DNA from 2 places in the Cellulomonas sp. P5_C5 genome. Region 1 is predicted to be linked to the other one. Evidence: riboswitches for the same ligand, from Rfam matches in the RefSeq annotation. Region 1 holds a riboswitch; the other holds the start of a gene.

Region 1 (4,936 bases):
CCCCCAGCCGTCGCCGGTCCGCAGCGACCGGACGACCAGGTTGACCAGGGGCAGGGCCAGCAGGAGGACGACGGCCGCGGTCACGGCCGTGGCGACGAGGGTGAGCGCGTGCCCGTCGCCGGGCGGCATGCCGGTGGGTCGTCGCAGCCGCAGCGGACGGACCGACGCGGACGGGACGGTGAGCGCCATCGCGGTCTCTCGACGCGACCGGGCCCGGCCGGCGACGACGAGCGTCCCCGCGACGACGACCAGCTGGACCACCGAGAGCACCGCGGCTGCCCGCAGGTCCAGGAACTGCGTCGTCTGGATCCAGATCTCGGTCTCGATGGTGCCGAACTGCAGGCCACCGAGCACCAGGACGGTCCCGAACGCGGTCGCGCAGAACAGGAACGCGAGCGACGCCGCCGACGCGATCGCCGGTGTCAGCGCGGGCAGCGTCACCGTCCGGAACGCCCGCCACGGCGACGCGCCGAGCGCCCGCGCGGCCTGCTCCGCGCGGGGGTCGAGCCGCTCCCAGAGCCCGCCGACGGCCCGCACGACGACCGCGTAGTTGAAGAACACGAGTGCGGCGACGATGGCCGCGAACGTGCCGTCCAGGTGCAGGAACCCGAGCGGCCCGCCGTCGACGAGCAGCGACCGGAACGCGACGCCGACGACGACGGTCGGCAGGACGAACGGCACGGTGACGAACGCGCGCAGGAGGGTGCGCCCGCGGAACGAGTGCCGGTACAGCACGTACGCGCCGGGCACCCCGAGCAGCACGCTGAGCACCGTCCCCAGGGTCGCCTGCGCGAGCGTCAGCCCGACGATCCGCCAGGTGCGCGGCCGCGAGAACACGTCCGCGAACCCGCTGAGGTCCAGGTGCCCGTCGACGACGAACCCCTTGGCGATCATGACCGCGACGGGCCACGCGAAGAAGATGCCGAGGAACAGCAGCGGCACCAGGACGGCGGCCGTCCAGAACACGACGACACGTCCCCGACCCGACGCTGCAGCAACGTCGGGTCGGGTGAGCGTCGAGACGGACATGGTCAGCCGATCACCGTCTCCGACCAGAGGGCCAGCCACGCCTCACGGTTCTTGCTGATGTCCTCGGGCGAGACCTCGAACGGGTCGGTCGCCAGGGGTGCGAACGCGGTCCACTCCTCGGGGAGCGTGGCCGTGTCGCTCACGGGGTACATGTACATGGACACCGGGATGTCGTCCTGCACCTCGTCGGACAGCAGGAAGTCGAGCAGCTGCTGCGCGCCCTCCGGGTTCGCCGCGCCCTCGAGCACGCCCGCGTACTCCGTCTGCCGGAAGCAGGTGTCGAGCAGGGCGCCGGTCGTCGGCTCCGTGCCACCCTCGGGGACGGTCGACGGGGGCGACGAGGCGTACGACAGGACGATCGGGCGCGGTCCGCCACCGCCACCGCCGGAGAAGTCCGTGAAGTACGCGTCGGACCAGCCGTCGGCCACCTTCACGCCGTTGGCCTTCAGCGCGGTCCAGTAGTCCACCCAGCCGTCCTCGCCGAACGCGCCGACGGTCGCCAGCAGGAAGGACAGGCCCGGCGACGACGTCACCGCGTTGGGGACCACCAGCAGGTCCTTGTACGCCGGCTCGGTCAGGTCCTCGAGCGTCACCGGCTCCGCGAGGCCCTGGGCGGTGAACCAGGCGTGGTCGACGTTGATGCAGACGTCGCCGTAGTCGATCGGCACCAGCGCGCCCTCGAACGCGTCCGGCGCCTCGGTCGGCGCGACGACGCCCTCGTCGACCGCCCGGGAGGCGAACGAGTTGTCGATGCCGAACACCAGGTCCCCCAGCGGGGCGTCCTTGGTCAGCACGAGCTGGTTCACCAGCGCGCCGCCGTCGCCCGGCTGCACGAGCTCGACCGTGAGGCCGGACTCCTGCTCGAACGCGTCGAGGATGCCGTCGGACAGCACGAACGAGTCGTGCGTGACGAGGGTGACGGTGCCCGCCGACGTGCTGGGGGCGGGGTCGTCCGTGCCGATCGCCGAGCACCCGGCCAGAGCCAGGATGCCGAGACCAGCGAGAAGCGAGTGAGTCCTCGCCATGGGTGATGCTCCTCCTTGGTCGGAAAGGAGGGGGCCGTCGCAGGCTCACCTGCGAGGGCTGAGAAGCCCGACTCCCTACGCCGGTATCAACCGGATCAGGTTCGAGGGTCTGCGGTGGTCCGCACTCTCAGCGTCCAGACCCCTGCGGGTCCGACGCTCCCCTGTCGTTCGCCGCGATCCTACGCCGCCCCTGAGCAGCGCACGCGCGCTCACCGGGCTACGGTCGTCGCAGACCCGTCACCACACCCGGAGGCTCCCGTGACCGACAAGCAGACCCAGTCCATCGTCGCCAAGCTCATCGGCGCGGGCGCGGCGTTCGCCGCCGCCCTGGTCGTGCAGAAGGTGCTCAACCTGGCGTGGCGGGCGAAGACCGGGCACAACCCGCCGCCCGCCGACGACCAGGGCGACGCCGGGCTGGCGGAGATCGTGGCCGCAGCGGCGATCACCGGGGCGCTCGTCGCGATGTCCCGGGTGCTGGCCACCCGGGGCACCGCGCGGTTCACGGCGAAGGTCGACGACTGACCGGACGTCGACCCGCTGGACTGACGCGAGCCACTACGGCGCCAGGCTCGGCGGCGCCATGATCCCGAACTCGCGCAGCACCCGCTTCGCCGCGTACCACCCGCCGAGGCCGTGCACGCCGGGGCCGGGCGGGGTCGACGCGGAGCACAGGTACACCCCGGCGCGGCCGGAGAAGTACGGGTCGAGTCGGCGGGTCGGCCGCGCGAAGAGCTGGCCGATGCTGGCGCGCCCCGCGGAGATGTCGCCGTCGACGTAGTTCTCGTTGTGGTCGCTCAGGTGCGCGGCCGGGATGCACCGGGACGTGACGACGACGTCCCGGAACCCGGGGGCGTACCGCTCGATGTGCCGGGTGACGGCCTCGGTCACGTCCACGTCGGACCCGGACGGCACGTGCGCGTAGGTCCACAGGGGCCGTCGGCCGTGCACCTGGCGGGTGTCGTCGACGACGGACGGGTCGCTGACCAGCGTCATCGGCAGGTCCGCGTGCTCGCCGCGGGCGACCGCGTTCTCCGCGCGGGCCATCTCGGCACGCGTCCCGCCGACGTGCACGGTGCCGGCACGCCCGACCTCGGGCACGGTCCACGGCACGGGACCGTCGAGCACGAAGTCGACCTTGGCCGCCGCGTCGCCGTACTCGAAGGCGTCGAGCGCCTCCCGCGCCCGCGGGGGCAGCCGGTGGCCGAGCACGTCGACGAGGGTCCGCGGGGTGGTGTCGAAGACGTAGCAGTGCGCGATCGGGAGGTCGGCCTCGGTGCGGACGCGGTGGTCGCTACGGACCGTGCCGCCGTGCGCCTCGAGGTCGCGCACCAGCGCGGCGGTGATCGCCCCGGAGCCGCCGCGCGGGATGGGCCAGCCGCCCTCGGCGTGCGCGAGGGTGCCCAGCAGGAGGGCGGTGCCTGCGCCCGCGATCGACGGCAGGGGCGTGATCGCGTGCGCCGCGACTCCGGTGAGCAGGGCGGGGGCGACGTCGCCGACGAACCTGCGGTCCCACGCGCGCGTGCCCTGCTCGAGGATGCCGAGCCCGAACCGTGCTGCCGCCAGGGGGTCGACCAGCGGCACCGACCGCTTGTCGAACAGCGCCACCCGGACCGCCGCCGCGGGGTCCCCGCCGACCAGCGACCGCCACACCGCACCGTCCACGCCGAGCTCCTCGACGGTCCGGTCGAGGTCCCGGTACGCCACGCCCGCGCGCCCGTCGGGGAGCGGCTGGGCGTACGAGACCTCGGGCACCAGGAGCTCGACCCCGCGGGCCCGCAGGTCGAACTGCTGGAAGAACGGGGAGGCCCACGCCATCGGGTGGACGGCGGAGCAGATGTCGTGGGTGACGCCGTCGGCGAGGCCGAGGTCGAGGGTCCGCGCCCCGCCGCCGACGGTCGGCTGCGCCTCCAGGACCGTCACCCGCAGGCCGGCGCGCGCGAGGGTGACGGCGGCGGCGAGACCGTTGGGGCCGGAGCCGACCACCACCACGTCCGGTCGCGTCATCGCGTCCTCCTCCTCGCCCTCGGTCTCGCGGGTCGGCGTCGGGTCGACGCCTCAGTCTCGGGGGTCGTCGTCCTCGGCGCGACCATGGTCCCGCACCTGCGCGCGCTCCTGGTCCTTGGTCAGCTCGTCGACCACCAGGAGGTCGCTGCGGACCTTGCCCGTCCGGTAGCCGGCCCGTCCGACCATGTGCGCCGCCACGGGTGCGGTGAGCATCTGGAACACCGCGACGAGCACCAGAGCCCACACCGCCCCGCCGGACCGCAGCCGCAGCGCGAGGCCGATGAGCACGAGCGCGAGGCCGAGGACCTGCGGCTTGGTGCCCGCGTGCATGCGTGCGAGCAGGTCCGGGAAGCGCAGCACGCCGACGCCGGCGGCGAACGCGAGGAAGGCGCCGCCCAGCAGGCACACGGCGGAGGCCACGTCGGCGACCGTCGTCCACTGGTCCTGGGTCATCCTCGGACCTCCCCCTCGGCGCCGCCGCCGTGGTGCTCGTCGTACCCCTCACGACGGCCCGTGCGACGCGCGCCCTCGGCCTCGTCCTCGGCGTCCATGCGCTCGGCCTCCTGGGCGGCGATCTCCTCCCGGGTGCGCACGCGGCCCTCGCCCTCCGGCTCGACCGCCGCGAACCGCGCGATGGTCACGGACCCGACGAAGCCGACGAGCGACAGCACCACGAGGACGGGGACGACGTCGGTGCGGCGCTCGACGGCGGCGTACAGCGCGACGGCCACGATCATCGACGTCACCACGATGTCGAGCGCGACGGTCCGGTCGAGCATCGACGGACCCTTCTCCGCGCGGATGATCGCCAGCACCGCCCCGACGGTGAGCAGGATCCCGCAGACCCAGATGACGACGGTCATGTGCGCACCCCCAGC
Region 2 (4,936 bases), on a different contig from region 1:
CGCCGCGCCGACGGACGCGAGCGTGCGGTGCACGGCCGGGCCGATGCGCGCCGGGGCGACCCCGCGGTTCTCCAGCGCGAACGCGACCTCGTCGAGGACCGTCGGCAGGCACAGCTGGTCCGCCGGGTCCTGCGTGAGGGTGCCCACCCGGGCGGCCAGGTCCGCGGTCGGGGTCGTCGTGGCGTCGAGCCCGGCCACCCGGACGACGCCGGTGACCTCGGCGTCGACCACCTGCGGCACGATCCCGGCCAGCACCCGCAGGAGCGTGCTCTTGCCGGCGCCGGAGCCGGCGAGCACGAGCACCTGCTCGCCGGCGCGGACGTCGAGGTCCACCGACCGCAGCACCGGGGACGCGGCGCCGGGGAAGGTGACGCCCAGACCGCGGACCTCGATCATGCGACCGGCATGGGCTCGGTGGCCGGCGCTCCCTCGCGGCGGGCTCGACCGAGCGCGGTGTTGTCCAGCACGCCGGTGCGCGCGAGGGCGTCGCCGATCACCTTCGCCGCGATCCCGCACAGCAGGATCCCGCTGGCCACCTGCAGGCCCAGCCGCCACGCGAACCAGTCCTGCGAGAGCCAGCCGAACCGGACCATCCCGAGCACCGTGCTGGCCAGGCCGGCGAGCGCCCCGGACACGATGAAGACGCCCCAGTCGTACCGGCGGTACCGCGTCAGCGTGAACGCCAGCTCGGCGCCCGCGCCCTGCACCAGTCCGACGACCAGCAGCATCGGACCGACCGGCGACGCCAGGAACACCACCTCGACCAGGGCGGCCGCGAGCTCCACGACGATCCCGACCCCCGGTCGGCGCACGATGTAGATCGCGAGCGGCGCGGCGACCATCCAGCCGCCGATGAGCACGTTCTGCGCGAGGTCGCCGAACGGGCCCATCGCGATCTGGAGCGCGATCCACGCCTGCACCAGCGCCCAGTAGACGAAGCCGGACACGACCGCGAGGACCGCGAGCAGGACCAGCTCGGACAGGGAGATCCGACGGCGGTTCACCGGGCACCTGCCGACGGCGAGTGCATCGACACCGTGACGTGCGTGACGACGTGCCGGACGTGGCGGGCGGCCTCCAGCCAGCCCGCCGCGACGGCCGTCAGCACGTCGGCCAGGTCCCCGTCCAGCCGGGTGACGAAGTGCTCGGGCGACGTCGTGGCAGCGGACCCCGCGGTGCCGATGGCGGTCATGATGTGCGCGAGGTGGTCCCCGCCGGTGTCGTCGAGCGGGTAGAGCGCCCAGTGCGCGCTCGCGGCCAGCCCGGTCGGCGCGAGCTGCGGGACGGCGACGCGGTCCAGCAGGGCGTCGTCGGGCAGCTCGCACGCCACCTCGCCGGGGCACCCGCGCGACAGCAGGACGTGGGCGACGACGTGCCAGCGGGTCCCGCCCGCCGCGGCGAGCACCTCGTACACGTACCGCAGGACGTCCGCCTCGCTGCCGCGCACGAACGTCGAGACGTCGTCGGTGCTGACGGTCACGCGGGAGGCGTCGGCGGCGGCGAGCGCGCTGAGGATCACGTCGACGTAGTCGTCGCAGTGCGGGTGCAGCGAGAAGCGGGCGCCGACCCCGAGCTCGGTGGCTCGTCGGTCGGGCGGGGCAACGGTCGAGTGCGTCGTGCTTGTCACCAGGGACCTCCGGTGTGTCGCGGTGGACCCCCGGGCAGCCGCACGAGGTCGCCGGCGGCGCGAGACGGACGGGGTCCACCGGAGGAGCGCGCCGCGGCGCGACCGGCCCGGAGGACGACCGACCGCCGGCACGCAGCCGACGACAGTGCCCTGCTCCCTACGCTGGCGTGAACCAGATCAGGTTCCACGGGTCTGCGGGTGGGACGTGGTGTCCGGCCGCACTCTCAGCGCTCCTGCGCTCCCCGGGGGCTTGTCGGCGACGAACCTAGCCCGGCCACCGTCCGGGAGGGAAGCGAGGTCCGCCTGGTGGGCCCTCGTATGCTGGCAGGCGACCGCGACCAGGAGGTAGAACCCGTGCCGATGGGCCGACGAGGTGCTGCGTCCGTCGCGCTCCTGCCCGTCGTGGTGGCCCTCCTCGCGCTCGCCGGGTGCACCGACGACGGCGTCCCGGTCGAGCCCACCGCGACGACGACGGTCACTCCGTCACCCGCGCCGACCCCGACGCCGACCCCCGTGTCCGCGCAGGTCGGGGCCCCCGCCGAGGTCGCGACCGTCCTCCCGGCGGCCACGCCGCAGGACGCCGCGCTCGAGGCGTCGCGCGCGGTCTTCGTGACCGCGCCGGTCGTGGTCGTCGCGCCCGTCGACGACGTCGCCGCCCAGCTCACCGCCGCCTCCGCGGCCGTGGCGCTCGGTGCCCCGGTCCTGCTGACCGGACCCGCGATCGACCCTGCCCCGCTGCTCGCGGAGCTCGTGCGGCTCGACGCGCAGGCCGTGCTCGCGGTGGGTGCCGTGACCCTGGCACCGCCGAGTGCCGTGGCCGTCGTACCCGTCCCTGCCGGCGCGGGCGCGGAGCTCCTGCGGTCGGTGACCGGGGCGCGGTTCGCGGCCTCCGCCGAGGTGCCCGCCGGCCAGGAGACCGTGGCCGTCCGCGCGCTCACCGGACCGCGACCTCCTGTGCTCGTCGTCCCCGGCGCACCGACCCCGACCCCGAGCACGACGCCCGCCCCCGCCCCCGCCCCGACCCGGTCGCCGTCGTCGAGCCCGTCGCCGGTCGTGGTGCTCCCGCAGGTCCGCCCGCCCGCGGCCGTCTCCGCGACGGTCGCGCTCACCGGGGTCGGCGTCGACCCGCTCGCCGCGCTGGCTACCCTGCGGGCCGCCGGGGTCCCGGTGCTCGACGTGCCCGGCGGTGACCCGCGTGCCACGACGCCCGGGGTCCAGGCGCTCGCCGCGGCCGCCCCGGACCGCACGATCGCGCTCGGGTCCGCGTTCGGCCCGGCGGACCAGCTGGCAGGACGCGTCGCCACCGCGTCGACCGGCGTGCTCCTGGGCGGCGGCGGCCAGCTCGTCTTCCCGCAGGTCCCGGGCGTCCCGGGCAAGAAGTACGTCGCGCTCTACGGCACGCCGGGCTCGAAGGCGCTCGGGGTGCTGGGGGAGCAGGACGTGCCCGCGACGCTGGCCCGCGCCGACGCGACCGCGGCGCCGTACCGCACGCTCACCACGGACGTCGTCGTGCCCGCCGTGGAGATCATCGCCACGATCGCGTCGGCCGGCCCGGGGGACGACGGCAACTACTCGCAGGAGCGGCCCGTCGAGGAGCTGCGTCCCCTGGTGGAGGCCGCGGGTGCCGCGGGCATGGCGGTCGTGCTCGACCTGCAGCCGGGGCGCACCGACTTCCTCACGCAGGCGCAGCAGTACGCCGAGCTCCTCGCCCTCCGGTACGTCGGGCTCGCCCTCGACCCGGAGTGGCGGCTCGCCCCGGACCAGGTGCACCTGCGCCAGATCGGCTCCGTCGGCGTCGACGAGGTCAACGGCGTCTCGGCGTGGCTGGCGGAGTTCACGGCCCAGCGCGCCCTGCCGCAGAAGATGTTCGTCCTGCACCAGTTCGCCGGCCGGATGATCCAGGAGCGCGCGCGGCTCGACACGTCCCACGACGAGCTGGCGATGGTGATCCACGTCGACGGCCAGGGTTCGCAGCCGGCCAAGGCGGGGACCTGGAGCGCGCTGCACGCGGACGCGCCGCCCGTGCACTGGGGGTGGAAGAACTTCTACGACGAGGACGTCCCGATGCTGGACCCGGTGCAGACGTACCAGGTCCAGCCCGTGCCGGACCTCGTCAGCTACCAGTAACCCTGCGCTGGACCGGTCGCTCGACCAGGAACGTCCGGCCGCGGGCGTCGACCACGCGGTCGAACTGCTGCTGGAGCTCGGTGTCGCGGGCGACCTCGTCGTCGGTGAGCTCCTTGCGCGGACCGCGGATGTTGCCCACCTGCGCGGGACCCAGGTACGTCAGCCACCACTCGGTCATGTCACKGCGTCGCTTCTTCGGCACGAGCGCTCCTCGCTAGTTCGTGCCCTAACTATATGCACACGATCTATGCTGGCGACATGGACGATCCGCTCGCCGTCGAGGCCCAGGTCTGCCTGACCATGTCCGCGGCCGCCCGCAGCCTCGTCGCGTTCTACCGTCCCCTGCTCGAGCCGCTCGGCCTGACGCACCCGCAGTACCTCGCGATGCTCGCGCTCTGGCAGTACGGCCGGCTCTCGCTCAAGGACCTCGCCGCCCTGCTGCACCTCGAGCCGGCCACGGCGTCGCCGCTGGTCAAGCGCCTGGAGGTCCTGGGGCTCGTCCGTCGCGAGCGCGCCACCGACGACGAGCGCGCGCTCGACATCGTCGTGACGGACGACGGCAGCGCCCTGCGCGCCTCGGCCGTCGGGATCCCCGGAGCCATGGTCGAGGGACTCGGGCTGACCCCCGACCAGATCGAGCAGGTCCGCGCGGCGGCGGAGCTGCTGATCGCGGCGACGGCGACGCCTACCCGCGGATGATCTGCTGCACGGCCCAGCGGTTGCCGTCGGGGTCGGCGAAGAACGTGAACCGCCCCCACGGGTAGTCGACCACGGGCTCGGCCGCGACCCCGCGACCGACCAGGTACGCGTAGGTGGCGTCCGCGTCGTCCACGACGACCTGCAGACCCTGCTGCGCTCCGGCGGGCATCGAGGTCATGTTCACGTCGAGCACGATCGAGCACGCCGATCCCGGCGGGGTGAGCTGGACGAACCGCAGGCTCTCGTCGACCGGGATGTCGTGGTCGGCGACGAAGCCCACCTGGTCGACGTAGAACGCCTTCGCGCGGTCGATGTCCGTCACGGGAACCGGGACGAGCTCGAGCTTCATGTCCATGGGAACTCCTTCGGTGAGGTCGTGGACCCAGCCTCCCGCGAGAAGAGGTCAGATCCTGTCCGCTGCCCGAACCAGCGACGGGGCGGGAGCGTCCGTAGGCTCGACTCCATGACGCATCCCATCCGCAT

The links. Region 1 has a riboswitch for thiamine pyrophosphate ahead of ACXJKF_RS10685 (thiamine ABC transporter substrate-binding protein). Riboswitches for the same ligand answer to the same signal wherever they lie in the genome.
Region 2: linked by a shared signal. The riboswitch ahead of ACXJKF_RS17870 (YkoF family thiamine/hydroxymethylpyrimidine-binding protein) and the one ahead of ACXJKF_RS10685 (thiamine ABC transporter substrate-binding protein) in region 1 are both predicted to bind thiamine pyrophosphate.

What each region holds. Positions count from the first base shown of each region.
Region 1 covers NZ_JBFULY010000009.1:75,413-80,348, forward strand. Annotated here, with positions in the region: gene ACXJKF_RS10680 (ABC transporter permease) at 1-1,029, opposite strand, end outside; gene ACXJKF_RS10685 (thiamine ABC transporter substrate-binding protein) at 1,032-2,054, opposite strand; TPP riboswitch at 2,110-2,227, opposite strand; gene ACXJKF_RS10690 (DUF4235 domain-containing protein) at 2,313-2,576, shown strand; gene ACXJKF_RS10695 (phytoene desaturase family protein) at 2,610-4,058, opposite strand; gene mnhG (monovalent cation/H(+) antiporter subunit G) at 4,110-4,511, opposite strand; gene ACXJKF_RS10705 (monovalent cation/H+ antiporter complex subunit F) at 4,508-4,921, opposite strand; gene ACXJKF_RS10710 (Na+/H+ antiporter subunit E) at 4,918-4,936, opposite strand, start outside.
Region 2 covers NZ_JBFULY010000027.1:11,192-16,127, reverse strand. Annotated here, with positions in the region: gene ACXJKF_RS17880 (ABC transporter ATP-binding protein) at 1-396, opposite strand, end outside; gene ACXJKF_RS17875 (ECF transporter S component) at 393-1,004, opposite strand; gene ACXJKF_RS17870 (YkoF family thiamine/hydroxymethylpyrimidine-binding protein) at 1,001-1,627, opposite strand; TPP riboswitch at 1,765-1,882, opposite strand; gene ACXJKF_RS17865 (hypothetical protein) at 1,934-3,754, shown strand; gene ACXJKF_RS17860 (hypothetical protein) at 3,741-3,956, opposite strand; gene ACXJKF_RS17855 (MarR family winged helix-turn-helix transcriptional regulator) at 4,013-4,453, shown strand; gene ACXJKF_RS17850 (VOC family protein) at 4,440-4,808, opposite strand; gene ACXJKF_RS17845 (LLM class F420-dependent oxidoreductase) at 4,917-4,936, shown strand, end outside.